2 regions of the Chengkuizengella sediminis genome follow, and region 1 is predicted to be linked to the other one. Evidence: riboswitches for the same ligand, from Rfam matches in the RefSeq annotation. Region 1 holds a riboswitch; the other holds the start of a gene.
The links. A riboswitch is a leader RNA that binds a small molecule or an ion and turns the genes downstream of it on or off. The one in region 1 is predicted to bind S-adenosylmethionine.
Positions count from the first base shown of each region.

Region 2: another riboswitch for S-adenosylmethionine. It lies ahead of EPK97_RS11040 (methionine ABC transporter ATP-binding protein); the one in region 1 lies ahead of metA (homoserine O-acetyltransferase MetA).

Region 1 is NZ_SIJC01000006.1:190,568-207,375, forward strand. It holds gene EPK97_RS13855 (HRDC domain-containing protein) at 1-468, shown strand, start outside; gene mgtE (magnesium transporter) at 483-1,835, opposite strand; SAM riboswitch class I at 2,014-2,128, shown strand; gene metA (homoserine O-acetyltransferase MetA) at 2,250-3,161, shown strand; gene EPK97_RS13870 (aminotransferase class I/II-fold pyridoxal phosphate-dependent enzyme) at 3,176-4,339, shown strand; gene EPK97_RS13875 (hypothetical protein) at 5,286-8,021, shown strand; gene EPK97_RS13880 (MDR family MFS transporter) at 8,150-9,943, opposite strand; gene EPK97_RS13885 (TetR/AcrR family transcriptional regulator) at 10,121-11,017, shown strand; gene mqnC (cyclic dehypoxanthinyl futalosine synthase) at 11,108-12,238, shown strand; gene ytxC (putative sporulation protein YtxC) at 12,394-13,287, shown strand; gene thrS (threonine--tRNA ligase) at 13,648-15,588, shown strand; gene EPK97_RS13905 (3D domain-containing protein) at 15,753-16,472, shown strand; gene EPK97_RS21570 (hypothetical protein) at 16,580-16,756, shown strand.
Region 2 is NZ_SIJC01000004.1:401,648-418,455, reverse strand. It holds gene EPK97_RS11055 (hypothetical protein) at 550-987, shown strand; gene EPK97_RS11050 (exonuclease SbcCD subunit D C-terminal domain-containing protein) at 1,210-2,367, shown strand; gene EPK97_RS11045 (AAA family ATPase) at 2,364-5,456, shown strand; SAM riboswitch class I at 5,572-5,679, shown strand; gene EPK97_RS11040 (methionine ABC transporter ATP-binding protein) at 5,761-6,798, shown strand; gene EPK97_RS11035 (methionine ABC transporter permease) at 6,779-7,444, shown strand; gene EPK97_RS11030 (MetQ/NlpA family ABC transporter substrate-binding protein) at 7,461-8,300, shown strand; gene EPK97_RS11025 (DMT family transporter) at 8,511-9,440, shown strand; gene EPK97_RS21395 (hypothetical protein) at 9,458-9,625, opposite strand; gene cuyA (D-cysteate sulfo-lyase) at 9,823-10,848, shown strand; gene EPK97_RS11015 (Na+/H+ antiporter NhaC family protein) at 10,898-12,328, shown strand; gene EPK97_RS11010 (sulfite exporter TauE/SafE family protein) at 12,352-13,065, shown strand; gene EPK97_RS11005 (RidA family protein) at 13,132-13,506, shown strand; gene EPK97_RS11000 (hypothetical protein) at 13,750-14,196, shown strand; gene EPK97_RS10995 (DUF368 domain-containing protein) at 14,273-15,094, opposite strand; gene EPK97_RS10990 (ABC-2 transporter permease) at 15,207-15,845, opposite strand; gene EPK97_RS10985 (ABC transporter ATP-binding protein) at 15,838-16,704, opposite strand; gene EPK97_RS10980 (GntR family transcriptional regulator) at 16,704-16,808, opposite strand, start outside.

The DNA of each region.
Region 1 (16,808 bases):
GACTTTGAAGCAATTGTTTTGCAATTACGTTTAGAATTTAAACAATGTATTGGGCAAGGTTATCTTCCGTTATTTTTTGATCATTTTAACCAGTCTAAGGCTTTATCTCCAAAAAACAAGCGAACACAAAGTTTGTTTTATTATAGTGAGCAGATGACAAACCCAGACTTGTTTGAGATGTTGAGAAGATGGAGAAGGGAGGAATCTGAAAAACTAAATAAACCTCCTTATATTATTTCTTCTAACCGAGTATTAAAAATGTTGAGCACATTTATTCCAAAAACAAAGGAAGAGTTGTTACAAATCCCTGGATATGCAACAACAAAGGTTGAACAATATGGTGAAGAAATTATAAATTTAACTAAACAATTTGAACGAACAACCACTTTTCCTCTTGATTGGGTTGAAGAACAAATTGATGTTCAACATTTTGATGAATGGTTATACAAAAATCAACTGATGAAATAAGATTAATATCTTCTCTAGAAATAACTTATGAATAGGGTAGCTAGACCGAAATAAACTGTCAATGAAAAAATATCATTTAACGTTGTAATGAGTGGTCCAGAAGCGATTGCTGGGTCTACTTTAAACTGATATAAAATTAGTGGGATAATTGTACCTGCTAATGTACCAATAATCAATGTTAAAAATAATGAAACGCCAATGACGAAACTAAGCACTGCATTTCCTTGCCAAACAAAGGAGATTACTGAAATTAGTAGTCCACATACAGTACCAATGATAAAACCAACACCAATTTCTCGAAATAACAATTTGAAAAATGATGTTTTATCTAAGTGTTGAGTTACGAGACCTCGAACAGCAATGGCTAAAGACTGCGTACCTGTATTACCAGTCATACCAGCAATCATAGGCATAAAAAAGGTCAATGCAACTACACTTTTTAATGTTGTTTCAAAATTTGAAATTACTCCACCTGACAATAATCCAACAAATAATAAAAGAACTAACCACGGAAGGCGGCGAAGTGAGGCTGATAGTACACCTGTATTAAAATCAATTGATTTACTACTTGCAGATAATTTTTGGATATCTTCATTGGCTTCTGTTATCATTACATCAATAACATCATCAACGGTAATGATACCCGCGAGCCTGTGTTCTTCGTCCACTACAGGAACCGCTATAAAGTCATACCTTTCAATGATCGTAGCGACATGTTCCTGATCCATTGTAACAGGCACAGAGATGACTCGGTTATACATGATATCTTTTATCGTGTCTTGAATATCAGCTAGCAATAAATCTCTGTATGAAACAACACCAACTAACTTTTTTTCTTCATCTAATACGTAAAGGTAGTAAATATTTTCAGCAATTTGAGCAAATGCTTTTATTTTATCTATGGCTTCACGTACAGAATAATAACTGCGAATCCATACATAACGATTCGTCATCATTCCACCTGCAGTTTCAGGTGGGTATTGCATCAAATTTTGAACCGTTTTGGATTCTTCTTTTTGCATCGAAGACAAAAACTCTTCCATTTTTTCGTCTGATAATTGATTTAATAAATCTGCAAGATCATCGTTTTCCATTAAATCCATAACTTGTGATGATTTTTCAATCCCTAAAGCATGTAAAATATCTAACTGTAGGTCACTTTCCAGCTCTTGTATTAATACTGCTAGTTGTTTTGGTGATAAACATAAAATAAATTTCAATCTATGTTTAACTGGCAGAGCTTTGTACAGTTCAGCAATATCATAAGGTTGTAGCTCATCAAATAAATCTTGAACTTCTTCTTTTTTATAATCTTTAATGTATTTAATTACAGTTAAGAGAACATTTTCAATTTGTGAATGTTTCATTATGTTATCACCTAAATTCATCAATATATATTGTAAATTGCCCCATAATGAACAATAGCATAAACAAAATTTTAAATAAATTAAATTTAACACATTTTAATACATTATATTTATTTTTTTTCTTCTTGACTCAAATTCTTTTTTCAATTAAAGTAATAATAATTAAATAATCGTGAAACTCTTATCAAGAGCAGGTGGAGGGACTAGCCCGATGAAACCCGGCAACCGGCAATTTTCAATGAATTTTGCACGGTGCTAATTCTTGCAGAAGCGCAGCTTCTGGGAGATGAGAGAGGATATCATTGTATAATGATATAAAAAACCTTTCTCAGTGATTAGTTGAGAAAGGTTTTTTTCTACTAATCTGATGAGTTTTGTGATTTGATACTTTCAAAATAAAGGAGTGAAGTTGAGATGCCCGTTAAGATTCCAGATCATCTCCCTGCTAAAGAAATATTAAATAATGAGAATATATTCGTAATGGATGAGTCCAGAGCGTTCCATCAGGACATTCGTCCATTGAAGGTGATTATGTTAAATTTAATGCCTACGAAGGAAACGACAGAAACACAAATCTTGCGGTTGTTAAGTAATACCCCTTTACAAGTAGAATTTACCTTGATTCATCCTAAAACACATGCAAGTAAAAACACATCGCAAGAACATTTAAAACAATTTTATAAAACGTTTGAAGAAGTTAGGCATTTGCGTTTTGATGGGATGATTATTACCGGGGCACCTGTTGAAACTTTAGACTTTGAAGATGTGAATTATTGGGAAGAATTAAAGGATATTATGGAATGGTCCAAAGCACAAGTTACTTCAACACTACACATTTGTTGGGCTTCACAAGCAGGTTTATTCCATCATTATGATATTCCGAAGTATTTATTAAACGAAAAAATATTCGGAGTATTTCAACATCAATTGAATGTGAAAAATGTGAAATTATTTAGAGGTTTTGATGAATTATTTAATGCTCCACAATCAAGACATACAGAAATACGAAGAGAAGACATTGAAAAACATGAAAATCTGGAAATATTATCTGAGTCAGAAGAGGCAGGGGTATATATTGTAGGAACAAAAGATGGGAAACAAATTTTTGTTACAGGTCATGCTGAGTACGATGCAGAGACTTTAAAATGGGAATACGACAGAGACATAAATAAAGGAATGGAATGTGCTGTTCCTAAAAATTATTACCCAATGGATGACCCTACTAATAAGCCTTATAATACTTGGAGAGCGCATGGAAGTTTGCTGTTTTCCAATTGGTTGAACTATTATGTATATCAAGAAACAACATTTGACTGGGTTATTTAAAGGAGGACATAGTAATGAGAATAGAAAGCCGCTTAGCCCAAATAGGTTCACAAGCTGATCCTAAAACGGGGGCTGTCAATTATCCGATCTATCATGCAACTGCTTTTAGACATCCAAAGCTTGGGGAAAGTACTGGATTTGATTATGCTAGAACTAAAAGTCCTACACGTGCCATATTAGAAGATGCCATAGCAGACTTAGAAAATGGAGATGCTGGATTTGCATGCAGCTCAGGAATGGCTGCTTTACAGACTATATTTGCTTTATTTTCACAAGGTGACCATTTAATTGTTTCATTAGATCTTTACGGTGGGACATATAGATTGTTAGAGCAAACGATGTCACGATTTGGTGTTACCTCAAGTTATGTAGACACTAATGATATTGATGATATGGAAAAACTTGTAACTCCACATACGAAAGCGGTTTTAATCGAAACGCCAACAAACCCTTTAATGATGGTGACAGATATTGAGAAAGTCAGTGCATGGGCAAATTCGAAAAATATGCTTACCATTGTGGATAATACTTTGCTTTCTCCATATTTTCAAAGACCACTTGAATTAGGTGCGGATATTATCATTCATAGTGCCTCAAAATACCTTGGCGGACATAATGATGTGATTGCTGGGTTAATTATTACCAAAGGTAAACAGTTATCAGAGAAGATGTTTGAGCTTCATAATTCCATTGGTGCTATTTTAGGACCTCAGGATTGTTGGTTATTAATGAGAGGGATGAAGACGTTAGCACTTCGAATGGAACGTCATCAAGAAAATGCAACGAAAATAGCCGAATTTTTACTTGAGCATCCAATGGTAGATGAAGTTTTTTATCCTGGTTTACTTACACATCCTGCATATGAAGTTCAAAGTAGACAATCTTCAGGAAACACAGGTATTTTTTCTTTTAAAATGAAAGATGCGAGAATGATTGAACCCATTTTACGTCATATTGAAATTATTGCATTTGCTGAGAGTTTGGGGGGAGTAGAATCACTAATGACTTATCCTTCAGTACAGACTCATGCTGATATTCCAAAAGAAATTCGTGAAAAAGTAGGTGTAGATGATCGTTTATTACGTTATTCAGTAGGTATAGAGCATGTTGAGGATTTAATTACAGATTTATCTCAGGCTTTTGATAAGGCAAGAAAAGAGGTTGATGGAAGATATTGATATGACTGATATTTTCCCGTTCATAAAAGAATAGCACATATAATAATTTTTAGAGGTATACTGGTACCCTTGATCACTATTTAATAGGAGGCCATTTACCTCTCTTTTCTTTCGCTTACGAGACATCGGTTATCCACTTTTATTTAGTTGTAAAGTAGAGAACTCTCACTATAAAAGGTTGTCTTTTTTTTAACTAATAGCTTTTTTAAAACTACAACCTATTTTAGTACGTAGATTATTTTTTCCAGAATAATCTTATTGATTAATTACACATAAGACTATATTATGTTAATTGCAACTAACAATCACGTCTTATTAAGTTAAACTGGAAATTTAAAGTGATAGTTATTTCGTCAATTAAGCGGTACAATGATGTTATTTGAAAATAACTATAAATGTCTTCTATACATGTATAGAAGTTTTCTATAACCTAATTTGGTAATAACGTTGTATAATTAGTTCACTCTTAATTATCAGAAGATATAAAAAATTCAGACAATTAAGTTTTTAGTTATTGAGCCCCACGATGCATATGAATATTGTTATTTATAACTAAATAAATTGAATTAAAATAATGAATTTTTGATTTTACTTGTTTAAAGGGGGTGAAACAACATGTAAGTATGAAATGTTCGTATGATTGAATTTATTTGTTGTATATACATATTGTATTTTATTTGCAAATGTAAGGGCTTTCTTGGAGAAATAGTATAATGAATAGTTTCTATGATGTAAAAAGATTTCTTTTATTTAGTTGTCAAGTCTTCGTGATATAGTTATTTATTTATAACTTACTAAATAAAGGGGGTGAAATCTAATGTGAAGTTCGTATGATTGAATCTATTTGTTATAATTATGTTCTTTATTTTCAATTGTAAGTGTTTTCTTGGGGAGAGGTATAAGAGGGAAAAAATGATCAAATATAATTAAAGGGGAGAAAATAATAATGTCAATGTTCAAAAAAGATTCTTCATCTACTTTTATTATTTGTGTTATGTTTTCATTCGTTTTAGCTTTGATCATAATGAGCGTGTTTGCATCAGAGGTAAATGCAAATGAATACACAGAACCTGAACTTGTCGTTCCTGCTTTGGAAGCAACTGATGAATATCCAGTTGATACGTATGAGGATAGAACCATTTTTGAGGGAATAGCACCATGGGAATATATACCGGTTAATTTTGATATAAATACAAATATATCTGGTGCAACAGATCATTACTATAATTCTGAGTATTACCATAATCTTTCAGGAAAGGATATAAGTGTTTTAAATAATCTTTTGAATGACTATGATCCTTTTATTGATACGTTCAAAGGTATTTATGATCCAACTACAAAACAAATTTTAAGTGCATTCCCAATGCACGGTGAGGGTGGAGATCAAATTCCGCAACAGCTTACACTTTTACTAGATAGAAATTCATACTTTGCTGAGGGTCTCACGTTAGATGTTGAAGAATGGTGGGAGAGAATTGCAACTGGATATTCAGAAAACGGTGATGCTGTAACTTATTCTGAAACAAGAGAATTTGGATTAGATACGACACAGCAGGAACAAGCGATTATTACACATGGCTTTGGACTAGATATTGAGAATCAAGTTAGAGTTGGGTCAGAGTTTACTGGTTGGACAGGGTCTATTACTCTGAGTTACGAATATTCTGATCAACGTCAATTTGCATTTTCTAGGACATACCACACAGCTAATACTGAAACAAAAACATATGAATTTGGACTTCCAGGGGGAAATGCATACAAGTGGGCTGTGTATCAATTAGTCACACAAACTAAAGTGAATTATTCAGATGGACACAATTTTGACGAATTAGATGACGCTTTTAGAGATGAAGATGATTACGGACTTAGACCAGATATGAACTCTTATATTATAAAAATGGTAAATCAAAAGACCATTAATTCCTCAAGACCTATTTATCCAGTAGATACAGGACTAGCAGTACCTAATATTTTAGAAAATACTTCAGATGTCAACAACTTAACAACAACACTGACTTGGAGATCAGCTGCTGATGCTCCTAATGTTGAAGGTATCTTAGTATATAAAAATGATAGTCTTGCTGCAACGATCTTAGACAAAACAGTAACTAGTTGGACTGATGTGAATGTAGAACCTGGAATAAATAATACGTATTACATCAAATTCTTTTATTCATCTAACCTTAATTACGGCCAGACAGAATATTTTGTTGTGTCACTTCCTAGTAATACAGTGATCGAAGGGATAGATTTAACAAGCCCAGCAACAGTTCTAGATATAGTTGTTGGTTGTTCGATTCCAATGGAATGGACTGATAACCAAATTCCTGCTGGGGAAAGAACTTATTATAATGTATATCTTGGAGACCCAGCTTTGGGTGGGACATTATTAGGTGAGTTTGAAGGGACAAATGTTTCTATAAATATAAACTCTGGGTTATATGACTTATTACTTGCAAATCCAAATGAAGATTTCTATATTTCAAAAACAGTAATTTATAATGGTGCCGAAACAACATCACCAGCTGTTATGGCTCCTAATAATTTTACCGTGACGGATACTGCGTTTTTATTTTCAAGTACAGGCTTCAACGGGGATTGTGTTACAGTAGCTAAAGATGATTATGTTAAACAAAATTTAAATAGTACAGCCTATAATTTTGATGATCAATTATCTTCAATGTTAATTCAAGGTGACGTATATGTTAGGCTATTCCCAGACTTAAACGGTGGAGGGGATCCACAAACATTCTTTTCGGAGGACGGTTATGCTTTTTTCGATGACCTTAACGATCATATTATACGACAGAATACCGTATCTTCTGTACAGGTAGCAGGAATCCCATCTAATGGGCACGTCTATGTATTTAATGGACCACATTATACTGGTGCGATGGAATCTTTTGCTGACGATGATTTTTCATTCATTGGGGACGTCTCTGTTATGGGTTTCAACGGTGAAAGATTTCCTAACGATGCCTTATCATCTGTGAAAGTAATTGGTGATTATGCATTAATTTTACATGAGCATAGTGACTTTACTGGAAAAGTCACTGTCATTAAAGAAGATCATGGGAGTTCTGAATTAATTGATCATGGTTTGGATAATAAAGTTTCATCAGTAAGAGTTTTAGGAGGTAGAGGTGCTTATTTCTTCAATGATTTTGATTTTAGAGGAAGTTTTATAAATATTGATACCCGCTTAGCTTGTGCCAATATTGGAGCTTGTAATACTGGACTATCTAATGATAGATTGTCATCCGTATTAACTATCGGGACCCGTGGTGTTACATTATATGAACACAATCATTATGGTGGTAAAGTACAAGCGATTCGACATAAAGATAATAACCTAGGAAGTTCAGGAAACGTAGGAGATAATACAACTTCGTCGTTTAAAGTATTCGGAAAAGGTGTTTATTTCTTCACCCATGCTGATTATGATGTAGATGGGGGTTTCGTTAAAGTAAAAACACCCGGAGATTATACGTCAGTAGAATCAGTAGGGATTAACGATAATTCAGTAAGTTCAATATTTGTTGTCGATATGAAAGTAACACTGTTTCAGGGTTTTAATTTAGAGGGAACAAGTGAAGAGTTTATTAATAATTACGATCCAGATCTTACTGACAATACCATTGGAAATGATAGGCTTAGTTCTTTCAAACTTGAAGAGATGTAATATAAGAGATTAATTTAGAGGAGCAGTTTCCACTCGTGAAATGTTTGACACATTCACATAGGGGACTGCTCCTCTTCATATTGAAGCATTACAATTTACAGTTGTTTTGCCCTTTAGGGGTGAGATTGTTACTCCGTCACTAGGTCTTTTTTGATCCCTTGTTTTTTCTCTTCTTTTCCAATAATCACGGATTTTTTATCTTTATCACGCTTAATACGCCCATTACCAACTGCTAGAGCAACAAATATACCCAATGCTAATACACTTAGTCCTGTTAAAAACACGAATGAAAACGATTGTGACCATGCACTTTGGATTGCGTAAAGAACTCCGTTAGCTGTATCTTGCGGAAGTTGAAACACGTTTTGTAAAATTCCAGGATTGATTAAAATTCCAAATAAATCATCAGGCTCCCCACCTAACGTAGTTAAAGTGGAAGCGACGAGTGGATCCGTTTGTTGATTAGATACCTCGGTCATTTTATCTGTTAGTGTATTGTTCATCACAACATTAAAGATGGTAACTCCAATGGTACCTCCAATGGATCTGAAAAATGTGGATGCAGATGTCACTGAACCTAATTGTTCTTTTGGAAATGCATTTTGGACTGCGATCATTAAGGTAGGCATGACTAATCCCATTCCAAATCCCATTACAATCATAAAACCATATGCTGTCCAAATCGTTGAATCGAGCCCCATCGTACTCATAAGGAAAAATCCAATACATGCTATGATCATACCTACGGTGAGATTAGTTCGATATTTAATCTTTAACAATAAACGTCCACCTATGACACTTGCAATAATCAATGCAAACATCATCGGAGTCATTGTAGACCCCGCTTTAGTTGGTGAAACGCCTAAGATAGCCTGCATAAACATTGGAACAAACATGATGGCACCAAACATACCCAAACCTAATAAAAACCCTAAACCATTAGTTGTGGCAAATACTCTATTTTTAAATAGACTTAGATCTAATATCGGTTCATCCGTTTTTCGTTCAATAAAAATAAAGATAATGAGTAATAGCAGGGAAGCACCAAATATGAAATAACTAGTTAATGACATCCAAGCAAATTTATCTCCCCCGAAAGTTAAACCGAGCAATAGTGAAGTAAGTGCTGGAATTAATGTCATGATTCCAAAAAAATCAATATTTAGTTCTTTCCGTTTTATAAAACCAAACAATATAAAAATGAAGAGTGAAATTCCAAAAATCAAGTAACTTTCTATGGAATTCCATTCGAAGGCACCTCCACCTAAAATTAATCCAATTAAAAGCATGATAGCGGCTATAACTAAAGAAATTTTACTCGTCAATCCAATGGCGACTTTTTTTGTATTTTTTACAATTTCATTTTTCATCCCTATAAAAATTAACGTAGCAGATAAAAGTCCAAATGGTACATTAATTAAAAAGATCCAGTGCCAGCTAATTGTATCTACAAAAAAGCCACCAACTAAAGGACCGATAACTGAACTCAATCCGAAAATAGCTCCAAATACCCCTTGCCATTTCGCACGCTGTTCAGCTGTGAAAATATCTCCAACAATGGTTTGCGATAATGGCATAATCATACCGCCACCGATACCTTGAATTCCGCGAAAAATGATTAATTGTTCCATTGTAGTTGCAGTTGCACACAATGCAGATCCTACAATGAAAATGACCATTCCAGTTAAGTATAAGTATCGTCTTCCAAATAAATCAGATATTTTCCCAACAATAGGAATAACAGCAGTTGATGTAATTAAGTATGCTGTTGTTACCCAAGCAAAAATTTCAAAACCATTTAACTCACCAATAATGGTCGGCATAGCCGTACCAACTACGGTTTGTTCAAGTGCACTGAAAAACATACCGATCATTAAACCTAAAAGAACAATTTTTGTATTTATTTGTTTTTGTTGTATCATCTTAAGCCTTCTCCTTCTGAGATATTTGTATTGACCTAATAGTCATTGTATAATAAAAACAATCAGTCAATAATATTTATGACCACGTAGACACATTATATAAAAAACATAGTGACAGGTCAATTGGTAAACAAATATAATGAAATTAACTTATTTTTAGATTGAGGGTTGTTTTTTATGAGTGATAAGCGGAAGAATATTATGGAATCTGCAATGAAATTAATTTCTCAAAAAGGATACCATGCAACATCTATGAAAGAGATTGCTGATGATATTGGTATGGCTAAAGGATCAATATACAATTATTTTGATTCAAAAGAGGACCTTATGATATCCCTGTTGAGATATTATTTCGATCCTATGTATGAGAAAGTAGAAATGGTTCGAGAAAATGAAGGTTATTTATTACCAAAAGAAATTTTTACTAGACAATTAATGGTACAAATGGAACAACAGTCTAAATATAAAGAATTTATAAAAATGATCATGAGTGAACAGGTTTCTCAAATTAATGAAGAAATAAAACAATTTATGTTTAAGATTAGGGCAAAAACTATCAATTGGGTAACAAGACACATTATTGAGATTTATGGAGAAGAAGTAAAAAAATATGCTTATGATTGTGCAACAATATTAATCGGTATGATGAGAGAGTATATGTTTTATGTCATTATTGATAAAAAGAAAATTGAAATCGAACGGTTGCCAAATTTATTAATAGCTGTACTAGATCAAGTGGTAGATAATTTTAAACAGACTCAAAATGAACCCTTTCTAACAGAAGATTTATTGGAAAATTTCATAAATATAGAAGAAGAAATAAGAAAAACTACAATTAAAAAAATCAAGAAAATAATAAACGAGACAGAGAACCTATTAACGAATTTAAATGTAAATAAAAATGTAAAGAATAAAATAAGCGCTTCTTTAGTAGCCATGGATGAAGAATTGGAGCAAGAAAACCCACGAATTATCATTTTAGAAGGGCTTATGTTAGTTCTAGAAAATGCAGGAGTTTCTAAACTAGACGAATATATTAAGGAGTTGAACTCAAAGTTAGGAGCTTTAACTTAAAGTTTCCATTATATCCAAAAGGTTCATCTTCCAAAATAATGACTCTCCTATTTTTTTGTGATAAGATTTGATAGATAAGGAGTGATCGTTATGAGTCAAATAGATCAAATTTTAAATAAAGCAATATCAGGTGAAAGATTAACTTTAGAAGATGGTGTTGTTTTATTTGAATCTGATGAGATTGAAAAAATCGGTCAAGCTGCGAATAAAAAAATGCTTCAATTTCATCCAGACCCTATCACTACATTTGTGATTGGTAGGAATATAAATTATACAAATTTTTGTGATGTGTACTGTAAGTTTTGTGCCTTTTATCGACCACCCGGTCATGAAGAAGGATATGTACTATCTAATGAAGTGATATTTCAAAAAATCCAAGAAACCTTAGATGTAGGTGGTACTGAAATATTAATGCAGGGTGGTGTAAACCCTGATCTTCCATTTGAATATTATTTAAATTTATTGGAAGAAATTAAACAAAGATTTCATATTCATATGCATTCACTGTCAACCGTTGAAATTCGTAAAATGAAAGAAATGTCAGGTTTACCTTACGAAGAAGTGTTGAAGAAATTACATGAAGCAGGTTTGGATTCCCTTCCTGGGGCTGGAGCAGAAATGCTTATTGATCGAATTCGTAATAAAGTCAGCCGATTAAAAGGATCATGGAGAGAATGGATGGACATTCATCAAGCAGCACATAAAGTGGGCATGAATACAACCGCAACCATGGTCATCGGGTTTGGTGAAACTATAGAAGAAAGAGTACTGCACATGTTGAGAGTTAGAGATGCTCAGGATGAATGCGTACAGAATAAGTGGAATTCAGCTGGATTTTTGGCCTATATTATTTGGACTTTTCAACCGGATAACACAAATTATAAACAAGAAAAAGCATCGTCTGATGATTATTTGAAAACATTAGCAATCAGCCGATTAATGATAGATAATATACCTAATTTTCAAGCTTCTTGGGTGACATTAGGAGCGGAAATAGGAAAGAAATCATTAGAATATGGCTGTAACGATTTTGGCAGTACGATGATGGAAGAAAATGTGGTGTCTGCTGCAGGTACAACGCATAAGGTGAATATAGAAACGATTTTAAAATTAATTCGTGAAGCTGGAAAAATACCAGCTCAAAGAAATACAGCTTATGACACTTTAAAAGTATTTAATGAAGGTTCAAGTGTTGATAAAGATTTTATTATGCAAAATTAATAGGAATGTATAGATTGATACCGTCTGATCAAATGGGCGGTTTTTTTCTGTTCATCACTTTTATGGGTATATAATCCCATTCTTTTCTTTGTATATCTGCTTCAACTGAAACATATACTTTAGATGGCAGTTATATACGTGAAAGGAGTGTGAATATGGACCTGATTACAATCAATATGGAGAATTTTTCAGAAGATGAAATACAAAGATGTTATGCAAAATTACAAACGGGAATTTCCCTTTTACATAAAAAAAATAAGCAGAAAAAAAAGATTTTTAAAATTATAAAAGTGGATAATAACCTTATTAGTACAGGTGTTTTACCACAATTTCAACTAAATAAACATGCAGCAATGCTGTATCACTCTATAAGTCAATCACTTGCAGACTTTATCATAACCGATTTACAAAATATACTTCTTCATCGGCTTTTGAAAAAAGAGCAGCCTCATTTTGATAAAAATGAAATTTCAAGGTTGAATGAATATTGCACTGACCTTTTAAACGAATCATCCCAATCTACAAGTTTCATTCGAAAAAAACATCAAAAAATAGAAGAGCAATTGGTTCAATATATTGAAAATAATACACATCTTAATTTAGACGCATTTATTCGTTTTAGACTGCAGTTTTATCTAAAAGAACTTAATGAAGTCGTTGAATATGCTATTGAAGAGTATATTAGTGATCAACAATATAAAGAATTTATGTCCTTGTTAAAATCGTTTGTTTTTTCACAGGAGCATAAAGTATCAACAGTCCACATTATTCATGATGGGGAAAAAGATTTTCTGATTCTAGATGAGCAGTTGAAATGTTTAGATAAGAGTGATGATACAAATAGTGAGGCTTATGACAAAAATTTTGATGATCTTATTATAACAAAATTAGTGTCTTTATCTCCCCAAAAAATAGTGATCCATACCAGAAAACCTGAAATGCAAGTCATTCACGTCATCGAGCAAATTTTTGAAAAACGTACTATTGTTTGTAATAGGTGTAATGTGTGTGAGAAGATTCTTTCAAATTATCAAAAGGTGGAAAAATAATAAATAAACTTGACAAAAAGGTAGGCTACACTATAATACAATTATAAAAGTTTAATAATTTTATAAAAAAGCCAACATCAAAGACATGAATCATTTTATGAATCTGACCAGAGAGAGGGAACCAGGGCTGAAAGTTCCTTCTGAATTCAAATTTGATTTACCACTTTGTAGCTGTGAGAATGAACATGGAATTTTACATAAAGTAGTTCCCACCGAGTTATTCACGTTAACGAATATGAATAGAGGATCGATGTTTTATCGATTGAACTAGGGTGGAACCACGAGCTAAACGCACTCGTCCCTTTTGGGAGGAATGCGTTTTTTTGCGGATAAAAAAGTGAAAAATGGAGGAAAAATGATATGTCAGTACAAATTACATTTCCTGATGGTGCCAGTCGTTCATATGAAAAAGGAATGAGCATTGAAGAAATTGCTGCATCAATCAGCCCTGGTTTAAAAAAGAAGGCCGTTGCTGGTAAAGTAAATGGACAAGTTGTGGATCTAAGTTATAACTTAAATGAAGATGCAAAGATTGAAATTGTGACATTGGATAGTGAGGAAGGGTTAGAGGTTTATCGTCATAGTACAGCCCATTTAATGGCACAAGCAATCAAAAGATTATTTGGTGAGAAAAATGTGAAATTGGGGATAGGTCCAGTTATTGAAAATGGTTTTTATTATGATATTGATCTTGATCAATCCATTACTCCTGAAGATTTGAGTAAAATTGAAAAGGAAATGAAAAAAATTATTAATGAGAATTTAAAGATATCAAGACGTGAAGTAAGTAGAGAAGAAGCATTAAATATATACACTGAGCTTGATGATCCTTTGAAGTTAGAGTTAATTCAAGATTTACCAGAGGATTCAGTCATTACAATCTACGATCAAGGTGAGTTTTTTGATTTATGCAGAGGTCCCCATTTGCCATCTACGAGTAAAATTAAAGCTTTTAAATTATTAAGTGTTGCTGGTGCATATTGGCGTGGAGACTCAAAAAATAAGATGCTGCAACGTATTTACGGAACTGCATTTCCTAAAAAAGCCGATCTTGATGAACATTTACACTTATTAGAGGAAGCTAAGAAACGTGATCATAGAAAACTTGGCAAAGAATTTAAAATGTTTACTTTTTCTCAAGAAGTAGGACAAGGTCTTCCACTATGGCTTCCAAATGGTGCTAAGCTAAGAAGAACGCTTGAGAGATATATCGTTGATCTGGAGGAAAGATTAGGTTATAACCACGTATACACACCTGTATTAGCTAACGTTGATTTATATAAAACTTCAGGGCATTGGGAGCATTATCAAGAAGACATGTTTCCTAAAATGGAACTGGATAATGAAGAGTTAGTTTTAAGACCTATGAACTGTCCACATCACATGATGGTATTTAAAGATGATATGCGCAGTTATAGAGATTTACCTTTACGTATTGCAGAATTAGGGACAATGCATAGATATGAGATGTCAGGTGCCTTAACAGGTCTACATCGTGTGAGAGCAATGACATTAAATGATGCTCATATTTTCTGTAGACCAGATCAAATCAAAGAAGAATTTGCAAGAGTGATTCATTTAATAAAACAAGTATATAAAGATTTTGGAATTAAAGATTATCGTTTTAGACTTTCCTATCGTGATCCAGAAGATAAAGAGAAATATTTCCCAGATGACAACATGTGGGAATTGTCTCAAAAAATGTTGCGTGAAGTAGCTGAAGAGCTAGAACTTGAGTTCTATGAAGCTGAAGGTGAAGCGGCATTTTATGGACCCAAATTAGATGTGCAAATTAAAACTGCACTTGGTAAAGAAGAAACTTTGTCTACAGCTCAAATTGATTTCTTATTGCCAGAAAGGTTTGAGTTAGAGTATATTGCTGAGGATGGAAATAAACATCGTCCAGTTGTAATACACAGAGGAATTATCAGTACAATGGAAAGAATGACGGCCTTTTTATTAGAGAATTTCGCTGGTGATTTACCAACTTGGTTAGCCCCAGTTCAAGCAAAAATAATCCCTGTTTCAAATTCCTATGACGAATATGCAAAACATGTAGCTGAAAAAATGCAGCTTAGTGGAATCCGAGTGGAGTCAGATTTGAGGAATGAGAAATTAGGATATAAAATTCGTGAAGCACAGCTTGAAAAAGTAAAATATATGTTAGTCGTAGGTGAGAATGAGAAAAGCTCTGAGAGCGTGTCAGTACGTATTCGAGGTAAAGGTGATGTGGGTACAAAATCCATTGTTGAGGTCATAGATCAGATCACAGTAGAGGTTGACAATAAAGTTATTAATTAATGGTAGAACATATTAATATATGGAAACCGTAGTTGTTAAAATCATAACACTGCTGTTTCCTTTTTTACTTTTTATAGACGGTTAAGTTCGTTCTGCTAATTAGCGTAAGGGTATAAATAAGAGTATTTTTGGAAAACCTCCTTTACTAGGGGAGGTTTGTTAAAATGTTTTTTAAAAAGTTTCGAGTAAAAATGATTTTGATCTTATTTTTGCCTATGATTGCATTATTAACCACAACGAGTATTACACCACATTTACAAGAGGTTGAAAGTGATGAAGTATTAGAATATAAAGAATCCTACAATAGCGTATCCGTGATAGATAACCAACTAGAACCAACATCATCTACTCATCAAAAGGATTTTATTTTGGAAGAAATACACAGGATGAAACAAGAGATCTTAAAAAGAAAAAGTGAAAAAGAAATTCAAAACGCGAATATAAAAAGTGATAAATTAAGTCATTCGGTAGAAATTTTAAGTGAAAACAAAATACGCAAGCAATATCGAGCTGTAGAGGTTGTGGCAACTGGATACTACGCGGGTGTAGATTCAACAGGTAAAACTCCTGATCATCCTGAATATGGGATTACATATTCAGGTGTAAAGGTTAGAAGAATGCCTGAATCTGTATCAACGATTGCAGCAGATTTGAATTTATTTCCATTGGGTACGGTTCTCTATATTCCAGGTTATGGTTATGGGATTGTAGCAGATATAGGTTCTGCAATCAAAGGCAATGTCATTGATTTATATTTTAACTCAAAGGAAGACGTATATAAGTTATGGGGTAAAAAGAAATTAGATGTTTTTATTATTGAGGAAGGGAATGGTCGAATCACGGAGGCTATACTCCAACAGAAAATGGATACCTTTCGAAGCTAACTAATGTTCACAACCCACAAAATTCATATGAATGCATAAAATGTTTTTTATGTGAAATAATACTATCGAATACAAATGAAAGTATTGTGGTGGGAGGTGAATTCATAGTGGCTAAAAATAGAAATAATCAAAGAAATCAGAACAACCAAAACAATCAGAACAACCAAAACAATCAGAATAACCAAAACAATGAGCAGTTTAATGAAGAATTTGCAGAAGAAGTAACTGCTAAGAATACTAAAAAAACAGGTCAAAATGCAAGAAATCAAGAAGCAAATGAGTAAAAGTTCATTAATGATTAAAAGAAGTGATTTGCAAATATGCAAATCACTTTCT
Region 2 (16,808 bases), on a different contig from region 1:
GGAAGTAATGCTTCAAAGTCACCATATATTTCATGAAGTAAATAAAGGAGCAGTAAGGGCGCACATTAGCTACTTATTGTGAAGGAAATGATTATCAATAAATAAATATTTATATAGAAGTTCCAGCAACAATAAAGAGTCTCAGTTATGTGGCTCTTTTTGTGTCACACGTTTGCAACTGTATAGTGAGAGGGTAATAACACCTATTTATTTCACATATCCGCATTCGTACAATCAAAAAGATATTAAATAACATAATATAATATCAAACCCATAGGGGCAACCTCTAATAATGGTTTTTTGTACGAATGTCTAGGGATAGCAGTTCAAGAAAATGGATTAGATGGTTCATAAGATAGAATGAAAGATATAAATGAAGAAGAGGGACCCTATGGGTTTAAAAAATAAATGAAGGAAGACATACAAACTTTCCCGTTTTAGATAATAACCCAAGTGCTGGAATTTGTTGCATCCAGAAGGCATTTATGCGATGATGATGGTTTTGAAATTTTACAAATTAAAAAGTCTGTAAATGAGAAGAGGAATACAATGATAGAAGCTAACAAAGCAAAGCAAACATTAGAAGAAATGTTAAAAGAAGCAAATGTGAAATTTAATGAACCTGATTGCATTCAAATATGGGAAGTTTTTAAAAAATTTTCAAAAATCAAAGTAAATTGTTCTGACGATGCTATGTTATTTCAATGTGGGGTTTATGATTTTACAAGAGAAGAACTATTTAGTTTAGGATATGTAAGACAATTCATATTTGAAGTAGATGGTGAGTATGATTATATGGAGCAATTAGAAATAACAATTTACTTTAAACCCAATAAAGAGTTAGAACAATTTGAAAGAGATCTGTGGACATATGATTGTAATTCTAAAAAAGAGTTCTTTAGTTTAGTTGAAAATATGAAGGAATTTTATATTCCAATTGAAAAATATACTCCGATGAAATTTGAAATTGAACAAGAAGAAGTTTAGATTTTTAAGCACTTATTGTAGTGCTTTTTATTTTGAACAAAACCAACAACATAGATAAATAAACAGCTAAATCCATGAAATGGATGAATTAACAACATATATAATCTTTCAAACATGTGATGATGAATAGTATAATGAGAGGAACATAAAGATGAACCTCTAAGGGAGATATAATTAAAAAAGTTTTGTAGCTTTTGAATTAAGATAAAGGTAGGTGTGAAAGTGAAAATATTTCATACAGCGGATTGGCATTTAGGTAAGCTGGTGCAAGGTGTGTATATGACCGAGGATCAACGCTATGTATTAGATCAGTTTATAGAGGCGATCAAACAAGAACAACCAGACGCAGTCATTATTGCGGGAGATTTGTATGATCGAGCGGTACCTCCAACGGAAGCGATAGATTTATTAGATGAAGTGCTCCAAACGATTGTGATCGAATGCAATACTCCAGTCATTGCAGTAGCTGGAAACCATGATAGTCCAGGAAGGCTGCAGTTTGGAAGTCGAATCATGAAAGCCTCAGGTTATTACATAGTCGGAGAGTTCACAGATGATTTTGAACCTGTCATACTGAACGATGGATTTGGAGAAGTTCACTTCCATCTCGTTCCTTATGCAGAACCAGGGAAAGTTAGACATGTTTTACAAAACGATGAAATTCGTACATATGATGAAGCGATGAGAGAAACAGTAGAACGAATTCAAGAGAACATAGATCCAAATGCACGTCATATCTTTGTAGGTCATGCGTTTGTCACACCATATGGTGAAAAAACCGCAAATACAAGTGATTCAGAACGTCCTCTCTCCATGGGAGGGACGGAATATGTTAGTGCAGAATATTTTTCACCGTTCCATTACACTGCTTTAGGTCATTTGCATCAAGCCCATTATGTGAAAAATGAAACCGTTAGATATGCAGGATCTCCATTAAAATATTCTATATCAGAAGAAAACCATAATAAGATTTTCTACGTTGTTGAATTGGATGGAGATGGGCAAACAAATATCGAAAAAAGGAAATTAACGCCTAAGAGAGATATGTATACGATCGAAGGGAATTTAGAAGAAATTGAACAAATGGAGAAAAATGAGGACTATGTTTTTGTTCGTCTGTTAGATGAAACCCCAGTATTATCTCCTATGGAACGTGTTCGCAGCGTTTTTCCAAATGCAATGCATGTAGAGCGTAAATTAACGGTAACTCAAATAACTGACAATGAAGAACAGGTCGTTGAAAGATCCAAAATGGATGAAATCTCTCTTTTTAAAGCTTTTTACAAAGAGGTAAGAGGAATGGAAGTCACTGGAGAGACAGAGAAACAATTTACCAACGTTTTGCAGGAAATGTTGCAAGTAGAAGGTGAGCGAAGATGAGACCGATAAAAATTAAAATGACTGCATTTGGTCCGTATAAACAAACGGAAACCATTGATTTCACACAGTTGCAGGAACATCGCTTATTTGTGATTTCAGGGAAAACAGGTGCGGGAAAAACTTCTATTTTTGATGCGATTTGTTTTGCTTTATTTGGTGAAGCGAGTGGTCAGGATCGTAACGATTCAAAAATGCTGCGAAGTCAATTTGCAGATGATGAGTTGTTTACATCCGTTGAGTTGGTATTTGAGCTAAAAAAGCATACCTATCGTATATTCCGTCAGCTTCCTCACGTGAAATCAGGTAATAAAAGTGCAACAGGAGAGCGGTATGAGTTTTTTGAAACCACAGGTGGAATGGAAAAACCGATGTGTGAACGTTTTATTGTATCTCAAGTCAATGAAAAAGCACTTCAATTATTAGGTATAAACAAAGAACAGTTTAATCAGATTGTGATGCTCCCGCAGGGAGAATTCCGCAAGTTGTTAACTTCAGATACGGAAAATAAAGAAGAGATTTTACGTCGAATTTTCAAAACAGGATTATATAAAAATGTAGAAAATATACTCAATGAGAAGCGAAAACAATCTCAATCTCTTTTTGAACAGCAAATTAAAGAGAGAGGCATCTACATTAATAGCTTAAAAACAGCATTACCTATGAGGGACAACACACAACTGACTGAAGTTTTTGGGCAAGAGTTATATAATACATTTCAAATTTTAGATGCACTTGAGCAAGAGATTTCTTTTTATAAAGAACAATCGAGCAAAAATGAATTCAAACTTCAACAACAAACAAAAAAACTGCAAGATCTGACGGCTCAATATCATCATGCAGAAGCGATTAATCAACGATTTGATACACTCGAACAAAAAAGAATACATAAAGAAACTTTAGAAAGTCAGTTACCTCAAATGGCTTCAATGAAAAAGAAGCTAGAGCAAGCAGAAAAAACGGATCGAATCGAACTCATTGAACAAAATCGAATGGAAGCTAAAAAAGATTTTCTCTCTAAAAATGATGCAATGGAAAAAGTCAAAAACAGAAAGATTCAATCAGATGAAAAGATGAAAAATGCGATGACAGCCTATCAAATTGAGGAGCAAAAACAACCTGAACTAGATCATATCACAAAGCAGTTGGAACATCTTGGGCAATGGCTGCCAGTGGTAAAAGATTTAAATCAGAAGCAAACTCAAATCAAGGAACTTGAACAGAAAAGAGAACGATTACAACAAACTTTCAAAACTATTGAACAGCAAATACAAACCAAACAAACAGAGAAAAACAAAACCCAGAATGAAGTTAAAGTTTTTGAGGAACAGCTGCGTTCATTACCAGAAAAACAGGAGAAATTAGCAGAAAAACGAGAACAATCGATCGTATTTACCGAATATATGAAATTGAAGCTAGCCGTAGTTGAAATGAAAAAAGAAGCCGCATCTAATAAATTGAACTTTGAACAAAAACAAAACGATTACACGCAATTAGAAAAACGTTGGATTGAAGGACAGGCTAGTATCCTGGCTTCTCAATTACATGATGGGGAGATATGTCCTGTTTGTGGTAGTAAGGAACATCCTTTGAAAACCAATAGCTCTAAAGAGATTCCATCAAAACAAGATTTAGACATGTCTAGAAAAGTGAAGGAACAAACTCAAGATGAATTCCGTAAAGTTGAAGCAAAATTAGAGAACTCCCTTTTACAAATCGAAGAAAAGGAAAAAGCAGTCATTCAGTATGGTTTTCTCTTAGAACATATAAACGAAGAGTATAATCAATTTGTTCAGGTCGGGAAAAAACTAAAAAAAGAAGTAGATTTGTTAAAAGATAAACAAAACAGGTTGGATCAGCTGAAACCAATGTTGGAACAGTTGAATTTAGTACTAGATCAAAAAACTCTGGATAAAGATAAAAACATAGCAGAGCTAAACGAACTTAATACGAAATATTCTACTGAAAAAGCATTGTTGGAGCAAAGCGTTGTGAATATACCAGAGGAAGTTCGATCTCTTGTGAAATTGGAAGAAAGAATTGGACAAACACAAAAGCACAAAGCGAATTTAGAACATCGATGGAAAGCCGTACAAGAACAGCTTGAACAAACGAAAATACAACAATCAGAAGTGAGAGTGCTTTTCATAACTACAGAAAAACAGGTGCTAGAAACGAAAGATAAACTAGATAAAGCAAATATGCAGTTTTCCCAAAGCTTAGAAGAAGCGGGCTTTTCTCAAGAATTAGATTATCAGAGTGCAAAAATGACAAAGGAGAACCGTCAACAACTTACACAACAAATAGAAGAGTGGAAATCTAACCTGTCATTAGTAACCAAGCAGATAGAAGAATTAAAGAAAGAATTAAAAGATAAAAAACAGTTTGATTTAAATGAGATACAGAACGAATTAGACCAATTAAAAAAACAGGTTGAACACATTAGAGAACAATTTTATGAAGTACATAACTACGCTGAACGAGCGGAAGAAGGAAAACAGAACATTTTGTCAGTGAGTGAGAAAGTGCAGGAAGCTGAGGAGCGATATCAGTTAATTAAAGATTTATATGACGTAATACGAGGGGATAATGCAAAGCGAATTTCTTTTGAGCGTTATTTACAGATCGAGTTTTTAGAACAAATCATTCAGATGGCAAATCAAAGGCTGCAAAAGTTATCTAACGGTCAATTTCAATTGTTGCGTAGTGATCGATTGGAAAAGAGAGGAAGACAAAGTGGTCTTGGATTAGATGTATATGATCACTACACAGGACAGTTACGTGATGTAAAAACGATGTCTGGTGGGGAAAAGTTTAATGCTTCTCTTTGTTTAGCACTAGGCATGGCAGATGTGATTCAGTCATATGAAGGTGGCATCTCGATTGAAACGATGTTTATTGATGAAGGGTTCGGTTCATTAGATGAGGAATCATTAACAAAAGCGATAGATACATTGATAGATTTACAAAAATCAGGACGGATGATCGGCGTGATTTCACATGTGCAAGAATTAAAACAGTCGATCCCAGCTGTTTTAGACGTCAAAAAAACAAAAGAAGGAATCAGCAGTACAACTTTTGAAGTGAGATGAATTTCTTATAAATGAGATCTAAATTATGAAATGTAAGATTTGACACCATATGATAGACATGTTAAAATCATTTTCATACTTTAATTAAGTAACTTAAAACTTCATAATACAACTGCTCTTATCAAGAGAGGTGGAGGGATGTGCCCTATGAAACCCGGCAACCGTCAATGATGAATTGAAATGGTGCCAATTCGCACAAAGTGTAAACTTTGGAAGATGAGAGAAAGGTAAATCATAGATTAGTGAACCTTTCTGCTCATGTAGAAAGGTTTTTTGCTATCAAAATTTAGGCTGGTGAAACATCATGATTAAATTATCGAAAGTAACAAAAACATATGAGACTGGAGACAGTACTGTCACAGCTGTTCAAAAAGTAGATTTGAATATTGCTGCTGGAGAAATATTCGGAATTATTGGCTATAGTGGAGCCGGTAAAAGCACATTGATCCGTTTGCTGAATGGATTGGAAACTCCAACCCACGGAACCATTACTGTTGCTGAAAGAAATATGACACAAATTAGTGGGCGAGAATTAAGAAAAGCACGTCAAGAGATCGGCATGATTTTTCAACATTTTAATATATTGTGGTCACGAACGGTTCAGGAGAACATTTCATTTCCGCTTGAAATTGCCGGTTTTCCTAAAAAAGAGCGTTTGAAAATAGTAAACGAACTGATCAAAATTGTTGGATTAGAAGGAAGGGAGAAAGCTTATCCTTCACAACTAAGCGGTGGTCAAAAGCAGCGGGTTGGTATAGCTAGAGCATTGGCGAACAAGCCAAAAGTACTGTTATGTGATGAGGCTACGTCTGCATTAGACCCACAAACGACAGATTCTATTTTGGATCTTTTAGTAGATATCAATCAAAAGTTAGGATTAACCATCGTGTTAATTACGCATGAAATGCACGTCATACGTAAAATATGTCACCGAGTTGCAGTGATGGAAGATGGACAGGTTGTAGAGGAAGGAAATGTGTTTGAAGTATTTCAAAATCCTCAGCAATCCATGACAAAGAGATTTGTGAATCAAGTCATTGAACCCGAATCTTCTAACGAAATGATAGAAAACTTACTAGCTCTACATCCAAAAGGAAAAGTCGTTCAATTGACCTTCGTAGGGGATACAGCTGAAATGCCTCTGATTACGAATGTGATCAGAAAATTTGATGTAAGTTTTAATATATTACAAGGAAAAGTTTCTCAAACACATGGAGGAGCAGTAGGAACTATGTTTGTACATGTGGATGGGAAAACCCAAGAAGTAGAACAGGCGATAGGATACATTCGTCAGCAAAAGGTAAAGGCGGAGGTGTTGATTCATGAAGGAATTACTGCCTAATGTAGAGTGGGATAAAATGTGGGAAGCTACAGTGGAAACCATTTATATGACAGCTATCTCAGTAGTGGCTACATTTGTTCTTGGGATCATTTTAGGTATACTATTGTTCTTAACCTCGAAAGGGAATATTTATGAAAATAAAATCATTCATGCTTTTGTGGCTGCTATTGTTAATATCTTTAGATCTATTCCGTTTATTATATTAATCATTTTATTGATTCCTTTCACAAAAGCTATCGTGGGTACTATCATAGGAGAAACTGCGGCATTACCTGCTCTAATCGTAGGTGCAGCCCCATTTTATGCACGGATGGTAGAAATTGCATTAAAAGAAATTGATAAAGGGGTCATTGAAGCGGCAAGGGCAATGGGAGCAAAAATATCTACAATTATCTGGAAGGTTCTGCTGCCCGAATCTATGCCAGCATTAGTATCTGGAATTACGGTAACTGCGATTGCTATAGTAGGTTACACAGCAATGGCAGGAGTAGTAGGTGCAGGTGGATTAGGAAATTTAGCCTTTTTAGACGGGTTTCAACGTAGCCATAATGATGTTACAAGAATTTGTACCATCATTATATTGATCATTGTATTTTCAATTCAGTTTGTAGGTGACTATGTCACTTCAAAAATAGATAAAAGATAAAAAAGGGGAGAGAAACATGAAAAAAATTTTATTATCAGTTGTATTATTTGTTTTTGTACTAGCTTTAGCTGCTTGTGGTAGTGATAGTGTAGAAGGAACGAAGGGGGAAGAAAATCAAGAAGCAGTTACATTAGTTGTTGGAGCCTCTAATGTACCACATGCTGAAATTTTAGAGCAAGCTGAACCAATATTAGCAGAAAAAGGAATTCAATTAGAAATTATTACATTCCAAGATTACGTTTTACCAAATACAGCGTTAGCTGAAAAAGAATTAGATGCTAATTATTTTCAACATATCCCATACTTAGAAAGCCAAATTGCTGACCATGGTTATGATTTTGTAAATGCTGGTGGGATTCATATTGAACCAATCGGAGTATATTCACAAAACTATGAAAGTTTAGCTGATTTACCAGAAGGAGCTCAATTAATTATGAGTAACTCTGTGGCAGATCATGGACGATTTTTATCTTTATTACAAACTGAAGGGTTAATCACTTTAAAAGAAGAGATTGATACTACTAAGGCTACTATAGAAGATATTGCTGAAAATCCTAGAAATATTGAATTTATTGCAGATATCGAAGCAGGACTTTTGCCGCAAGTTTACAACATCGGTGAAGGAGATGCCGTTTTAATTAATACAAACTATGCGATTGATGCTGGTTTAAACCCAGTTGAAGATGCGATTGCTCTTGAAGGCTCTGAATCTCCATATGTGAACATTATCACTGTAAGAAGTGGTGATGAAACTCGTGCAGAGATCCAAACATTAGTAGAGGTTTTACGTTCAGAGGATATTCAAAACTTTATCCTTGAAGAGTATAACAATTCAGTTGTTCCTGTATCAGAATAAGATAATAAACACAATATTATTGCAAAATCCCCATTGGATTTATTCAATGAGGATTTTTGCTGTGTATATAACCTTATATAAAGTAATTAACATGATTGCTCTAATCAAGGAGTATTTTGGATTGGTACTATAAAAAGTTTTACAATCTGGTTCTTAATCAAACCAACTAAAATTGATATATTTGTTAAAAATAAAGTTGGTGTTCATCACATGTCAAATGTAAATTTAAAATCATATATATATTTATCTTCTGCAATGTTTATTGTAGGTAGCTCTATCGTGGTTGGCAAATTAATGGTTCAAAGTATACCTGTTTTCTTAGCTTCAGGGATTCGTTTTGGGATCGCTTCTTTGTTACTATTTGTAATTCTATACTTATTTGAAGGGGGTATTCCGAAGTTAACTAAGAAGCAGTTTTTAATATTGTTTCTTCAATCTTTCACTGGCGTTTTTTTGTTCAGCATTTGTTTATTATACGGAGTACAGTATACAAGTGCATTGGATAGTGGAGTTATCACAAGTATTACTCCAATGGTTATTGGTTTATTATCATATATTTTATTAAAAGAAAAGATGAATAAGAGTGTTATAATAGCAATCTTATTTGCAGTTCTTGGTATTTTGGTTATTAATATAACTAGTGAGGAAGGGACTACAAAAGGTTTATTACCTCTTTGGGGTAATTTTTTGATATTTGTTGCCGTGATAGGAGAATCTTTATTTACGGTGCTAGGTAAATATTTATCAAATAAACTGAGTCCACTTGCCATTTCTACATTTGTAGCTTTTTTTGGCTTTATCTTGTTTGTACCTTCTTCTTTATATGAGGCAACTCAGTTTGATTTTAGTCAGACTACTTTGATAGATTGGTTGTATGTTTTATATTTCACGATATTTGTGACTGTCATTGCATTTTTTCTTTGGTATAGTGGGGTTTCAAAAGTTTCAGGTAATATATCCGGCGTATTTACAGCGGTTATACCTGTATCAACGATGTTTTGTTCTTATTTATTATTAGATGAACAATTCACTTTAGGTCATGTGATTGGCATGTTTTTGGTGATGATATCAACCTCAGTCATATCCATACGGAAAAGACCCAGAGCGGACATTTCTTTGCTGGGTCGAAATAAAGAATGAATCAATTATCTAGAATATTATCGAGTTATTGCATAATAAAGAACATATAACCAACTAAATAAACCATGTATACAAGCCCATATGATAGATTTATGTAAACTCCAAGATATTGCAATAGCTAGAGCTGAACCAAACGTAATACCATTGGATACATAATTATATTTTTTCTCCTTCACAACCCTCATCTTGATCCTCCTAATCTAATTAATTTTAATATATACAGTTCTATACTTTAGCTTAAATTCCTTTTCCCATTATATTACTTGCGATTTATCATTGATTTTTTTAATGATCATCATTTTTATAATTAATTTTACATATTTATACGATCAGCATATGATAATAAATATTTACTCATAATATTTGCATTGGAGGTACATTCATGGATTTAACATCTTACCCTCGTCGTATTTATACAGAATTCGTAACCCCTCTCCAACACCTTAAAAAACTATCTAGTATATTAGGTGGACCTAATATTTATGTAAAAAGAGATGATTTACTTGGTTTAACAGGTGGTGGAAATAAAACAAGGAAACTTGAATTTTTAGTAGCAGATGCTTTAAAACAAGGTGTCGATACATTAATAACTACTGGTGGAGTTCAATCTAACCACTGTCGAATGACTTTGGCAGCCGCGGTTAAGGAAGGGTTAAAATGTCGTCTGATCATTGAAGAAAGAAATCACATATACAACCCAAAGGAAAATGGAAATGTCTTTTTATACAATTTGCTGGGTGCAGAACAAATAAAGGTTGTTCCAGACGGTACAGATGTTGTGAAAGAGATGGAAACAGTTAATGAAGAGTTAAAAAAAGAAGGAAGAAAAGGTTATATCGTTGCTGAAGGCGGTGGTAATGATCTAGGAGCTCTTGGTTATGTTAGTGGTTCTCAAGAAATTTTAAAACAAACTTCTGAGATGGGAATTTTGCTAGATCATATCATTTCACCAAGTGGTAGTGGGGGGACTCATGCTGGTTTAGTGACTGGATTTTATGCAAGTGGAAGCGGAATTCCTGTCACAGGTATTAACGTTCGAAGAGATAAAGCTGCTCAAGAAGAAAAGGTTTATAACATTGTGAAACTAGCTAGGCAGCGTATAGGTTTTAATGAAGAAATTCCTAGAGAAACAGTTAGAAATTTTGATGACTACTTAGGACCTGGATATGCAATTCCAACTGATAAAACCTTTGAAGCCATTCAACTGCTGGCACAAACAGAAGGTATTTTGCTTGATCCTGTTTATACTGGTAAAACAATGGCAGGGTTAATAGATTTAGTGCAAAAAGGATATTTTAAAGGACAGAAAAATATTTTATTTCTTCATACAGGAGGAACACCATCAATTTACGCAAATGCATCTAATATTTTAGAGCATAATCATCTTTATACAGTGGCATTAGTATAAAAATTTCTTTGAAAGCGAATTCAAAAATTAAATAAGGGGGGATAGCGTCATGAAAAATGAAAAAAGGCTTGAAATGCATGGAGGGGTATTCGGTGGTTTAATTCCTTTAATTATTTTAATTGCGTTCTTAGTAACATTATCCATTGCTCAAAGAGGAGGCACACAAGCGTTTTGGGCTGGTGGTTGGGTTGCTTTATCTGCTGGACTATTGTTTGCCAAAAATAAGAATCATTATATTAATGCCTTCATGAAAGGTATGTCTCAAAAAAATGGAATTGTTATCGTCGTTGCATGGATATTTGCAGCCATTTTCGGAAAAATTGTACAAGCGAGTGGTTTGGTTGACGGTATTTTATGGTTTGGATTAAAAACAGGTGCTCAAGGTGCTGTTTTCACAGTGCTGGCTTTTATTTTAGCTATGCTATTTTCCGTTGGTACTGGTACTTCTAATGGGACATACTTAGCTTTACTCCCAGTTCTTTACCCCGCTGGTGTTTTGTTAGGTGCCGATCCAACCATGCTCGCAGTTGCTATCTTAGGTGGTGGGGTTTTTGGTGATAATCTTGCTCCTGTCTCCGATACGACCATTGCATCTGCATACACACAGGAGGCAACATTAAATACAGTTGTACGCAGTCGCTTCCCGCTTGCTATGTCAGCCAGTATTTTAGCTATTATCGTCCTGTTCTTTGTTGGCGGAGGAGGGACAGTAGTTGATGTGCCAGAGATAGAAGCTAATTTGGACCCAAAAGGTCTTGTGATGTTAATTAGTTTGGCGGTAGTCATTATATCTGCATTATCGAAGAGACATGTCGTTGAATCACTGATTTATGGAAATATCTCTGCTATAGTTCTCGGTATACTCATTGGAAAGATAAATTTAGGGGATGTATTTTCAATACCCATAAACCCAGGAGAAAGTACAGGTTTGATTCAAGTTGGTATTACTAGTGTGACTGGGACGATCGTATTTGCTTTATTTGTTCTGGCAATTACTCAGGTGATGATAGAAAGTGGAGTGATGAGTTCATTTCTGAAATGGGTCCAAAAAAGAAACATTAAATCACCTCGTCAAGCAGAGTTCTCCATTATGTCAGTTACAGGACTAGCATCTGTCATCATTTCTGCAAGTGCCCCTGTTTTGTTAATCGTAGGGTCTACATTCGTTAATCCATTTGGAAAGCGTTTTAACTTATCTCCAGAGCGAAGAGCAAATGTGATGGAATGTATGATGGTTGTTGTATTCTTCATGATTCCTTGGAATCTGTCAGTAATTTTATGGTATAATACGTTGGTTTCATCAGCTCAAGAATGGAACATTGCCTTTCCAAGTATTATATCGGCCTTCTTAAATCCATATTCATGGGCTATGTTAGCTGTACTGTTGTTCTCTGTAATCACAGGTTGGAGACGTAAATTAACTGAAGAAGATGTTTCAACTGATATTTCAATTAAAGTAAACCCTGTAGAAAATGCATAATTAGCTCGAAAGCGAGAGAGATAATGGACAACTGGATGATTTTGATTTTTATCGTTTTTTTTGCTTCACTTTTACAATCTAGTACGGGGTTTGGTTTTTCAATTGTAGGTACACCGTTTCTATTATTGATTTATCCCCCACAAAGCGCAATTCAAATTAACATTATACTTTCACTTTGTCTCTCCATCATAATGATCTATAAGATAAAAAATGAAGTGAATTATCCTTTACTAAAGAAACTAGTATTAGGAAGCCTCATTGGAATTGTTCCTGGTTTGCTAATGTATCTGTTTTTAAATATGGACATCTTTAAAGTAATAGTTGGAGTGCTGATTATTATATTGACCATACTCCTTTTTGCAAAAGTAACAATCAGACAAACAGACAAAAGGGACTTTGCTGCAGGTACTATGTCCGGATTACTAACAACAAGTATCGGGGTGCCAGGTCCACCGCTTCTGCTTTATTTTTCAAGTACAAGCATGGATAAAATGACACTGCGAAGTACTACATTAGCTTATTATTTATTTATCTATTTGGTAAGTTTGATCATGCAAGTTTCTTTTGGTGGGAGTTATTTAGAAGTTTGGACTTCGTCCCTCATTGCTCTTATTCCTTTGTTAGCTGGTATCATACTGGGACAACTTTTATTTAAAAGGATTAACCAAAGAGTTTTCAGAATGATCACTTATGTGATACTTCTTTTTACAGGCTTGTATATGTTAGTCGCATCGTAGGATATTTATCAAGTTTTAAATATAAAATTATAAAATATTAGAAGATAGAGAGGAGTAGTTCATCATATGAACATTATTAATACAAAAAATGCACCTCAAGCAATAGGTCCATACTCACAAGGAATGGTAGTTAACAATTTATTTTACAGCTCAGGACAAATTCCATTAACAGCTGGAGGAGATTTGGTTGAAGGTGGAGTTGTAGAACAAACCCATCAAGTTTTTAAAAACTTAAAAGCTGTTTTAGAAGAAGCAAATGCTTCATTAGACACAGTAGTTAAAGCAACGGTTTTCATTAAAGACATGGGGGATTTCCCTGTTATAAATGAAATTTATGCTGAGTATTTTGCAGATCATAAGCCTGCTAGATCATGTGTTGAAGTTGCAAGGTTACCGAAGGATGTTAAAATTGAAATAGAGGTTATCGCACTTGTCAATTAGATTTTTCTACTGAAGGTACACCCCTTTTAATTCAACATCTAGTCATATTACTAATTTTTGGTCATTACTATAGTTAGTTTAATGAATTTTCTGAATATTATGATATAATAAATTAAGGAAAGGTTTTGTTCCTTGAAAGTTTTGATTCTTATGACTGTATGATCCATGTTTTAACGATCTTCAAGTAAGCTTCTTTCAAATCCCAAGATTTATTTAATCTATTAGAGAGGAGAGGATGAAGGAATGGAAGTAATAGGATCGTTTGAGACCATTTTAACGGAGTTACATGAGATTATGAATTCAAAACCCGCAGCAACAATTCCTAAGTTTCATAGAACTGTAGCCACAGGGGAAAGTGAGGAAAATGCTCCCTTTCAATTAATTTTTGGATGTTACTTTACGCATGAGCCTGTCATCATGTATGGTATACTGAATGAACAATTAGATCAGGGTTGTGTGTATGTCAAACAAAAAGTAAACCCTTCAGAGATCATGAATGATTTTGTAAATTTAGTTACAACCTATTTTCCTGAAAGTACGATGGAATGGAAAAGAAAAATGATATTTGATTTTGGAAATAAATTCACAAAACTTCTTTATAATTTTGATGAAGTGCATTCAAATGAATTGCTTAACTCCGTTATTGACCATCTTGTAAAATATGATCAAAGTATTGATGAGAATATTTGAGAATTAAAATAGATATGATGAAAAATAAAAAACATCTTATTCCACTGCAAGATTAGTGGTTTGAGATGTTTTTTTATTACTTTTGTGGATTGATTTTATATTCCATTTTTCCTAATGCAACGGCTGCACCAAGCCCTAAACAAAGTGTTATTAAACTAATCCATATTTGATCATTTATTCCTGGAAAAATAACAATAACCGATCCAGATACCATTCCAATAATAATAGCGTACATGATTGTAGGAAAAGTATGGAGTAGATAACTTAACAGTTTGCTCATTATAATGATCCCAAATAAAATCCCGAGTCCTACAACACCAATTACAATAAGGTTTAGATCAGAAACAGCATGTATAACTGTTGGATAGACTCCGATAAGTAATAATACAAACGAACCACTCACACCAGGTAAGATCATTGCAGTACTAGCCAACCAGCCAGATAGAAATAATAACAATAGCTCAGTAGGTCCGATTACATCCCACACTTTTGTGGTTGAATCTTCCTTAAAAAACGTCATAGATGCAATAGCTAAACCAGCAATAATCAAGATGAAATAGTGTTTGCTTGTAAAAGTTGATCTTGCATTAGCTTGAATAAATAAAAAGGGCAGAATGCCTATAATCAAACCTAAGAAGAAAAAATAAGTAGGCTGAGGAAATTGTTCTAATAATGTTTCCATGATGTTACTTAAAAGCAATATTGCGGATACCATCCCGATGCCAATTGGGAATAAAAACATAAAATGTCGTTTCCATTCCTTACTGAATAAATTGTTAATGGAGTATAACACGCGGTTGTATATACCTAAGATGACCGCTATTGTTCCAGCACTTACACCAGGGATTAAATCACTCATTCCCATTAAAAAACCTCTGTATATATTTCGCCATTGCATTTTCAAAACACCTGACCTTATGTAAATTTCTTAAAAAAGATGATAACTACAAATTTGTTTTATAGTTATCATCTGTATGTCCGTATTATTGTAACATTTTAAGCATGTTAAGTTAAAGGTCTTTCTTTTGATATGATCGATACGAAATCATCCATGATATAACTAAAAGGATAGATACAGTTATAAATCCAAAGATGGTTAATTGATTAACCGATAATTTATCGAATGTAGATTGAAGTCCCCAGTAATTATTTTCCTCTGCAAAGTTTTTTATAATAGCAAAAGTCAGTGCGATAAGTATAATGAATCCAGCTAAACCGTATCTAATATATAGAGGACCAAGAAAATAAAAAAGAGGGATACTAACTGAAATAAATAACATGATTAATGTGACAACTGCTGCCACATCTATAAAACTCGTACTTCCAAAAGAAAAACCAAATTTTAATATATTTACTAATACTAAAATGATGATCATATTTATAATTATATTTAGAAAGGATCCGAGATACTGTGATGTGACAATTTGTTTTCTGGTAACTGGTAAACTATTTAATAATATATCACTGTTATTTTTATCTGCTCGTTGAAAACTACTCATTATATGTGGTGCAACAAAAAATGTAATATATATGGGAGAGCCAGGACTACCGATTCCGATTTGAATGAATAAAAGAAAAGTAATTAAAACAAAGCTAATGATAATATCGAACCTTTGAATTAATAACTCTTTACGAAGTAGGTTATACATATTGTCCCCTCCTTGTGGTGTAATACATAATATCCTCTAAAGAAACTCGGTCATAGATCACTTGCGGTCCAAGTAGTTCACGTATTGTTTTCTCATCATTCACTAACCCTTCAAATCCAGCATCCGTTTCACGAATTCCTAAAAATAGTTGTCGAGTGTGCTCATCCAAGTATTTTTTTGCTCCTCTAATTATTTTATATTTCTCTAGAAGCATATCTTTTTCATTGTTAAGCAGTATTTCACCATCATGGATAAAAGTAATATAATCGGCTATATGTTCCAAATCACTCGTGATATGTGTAGAGAAAAAAATGGTCTTTTCCTCGTCTTGTATAATATCCTTAAACAGATCCAATATTTCACGACGAGCGATGGGGTCTAAACCAGAAGTGGGTTCATCCATAATAATTAAATCTGCTTGGTGAGACAGTGCAATTGCAATGGCAAACTTCATCTTCATTCCGCTGGATAATTTTTTGATTTTTTTATTTAAAGGTAAATTAAAATCATTCATATAACGTTTGAAATCTTTTTCACTCCAATTTTTATAAAAAGGTGCGATGATCTCTTTCATTTGATTTGTTGTTAAAATTTCATAAAAATGGTGATCTGCGTAAACAAATCCGATTCGTTCTTTAATTTCTTTTGTATGGTTTTCATGATTTAATCCAAAAAGCTGGATGTTCCCAGAATCTTCTTTTAACAAGTTCATGATTAATTTGATTGTTGTTGTTTTACCTGAACCATTTGGACCAATAAATCCTGTGATGAATCCTTTTTTAACTGAAAATGAAAGGTCCTTTAAATGAAACCCTTTGAACTGTTTATTTACATTACTAATCGTTATGACATTTTCCATTAAGATGATTCCTCCTCGTATAACATAGTTAACAAGACTTGCAATACGTTTAATTCAATGCCAACCATTTTGCTTTCTGTTACAATTTGCTCCATTTTTTCCTC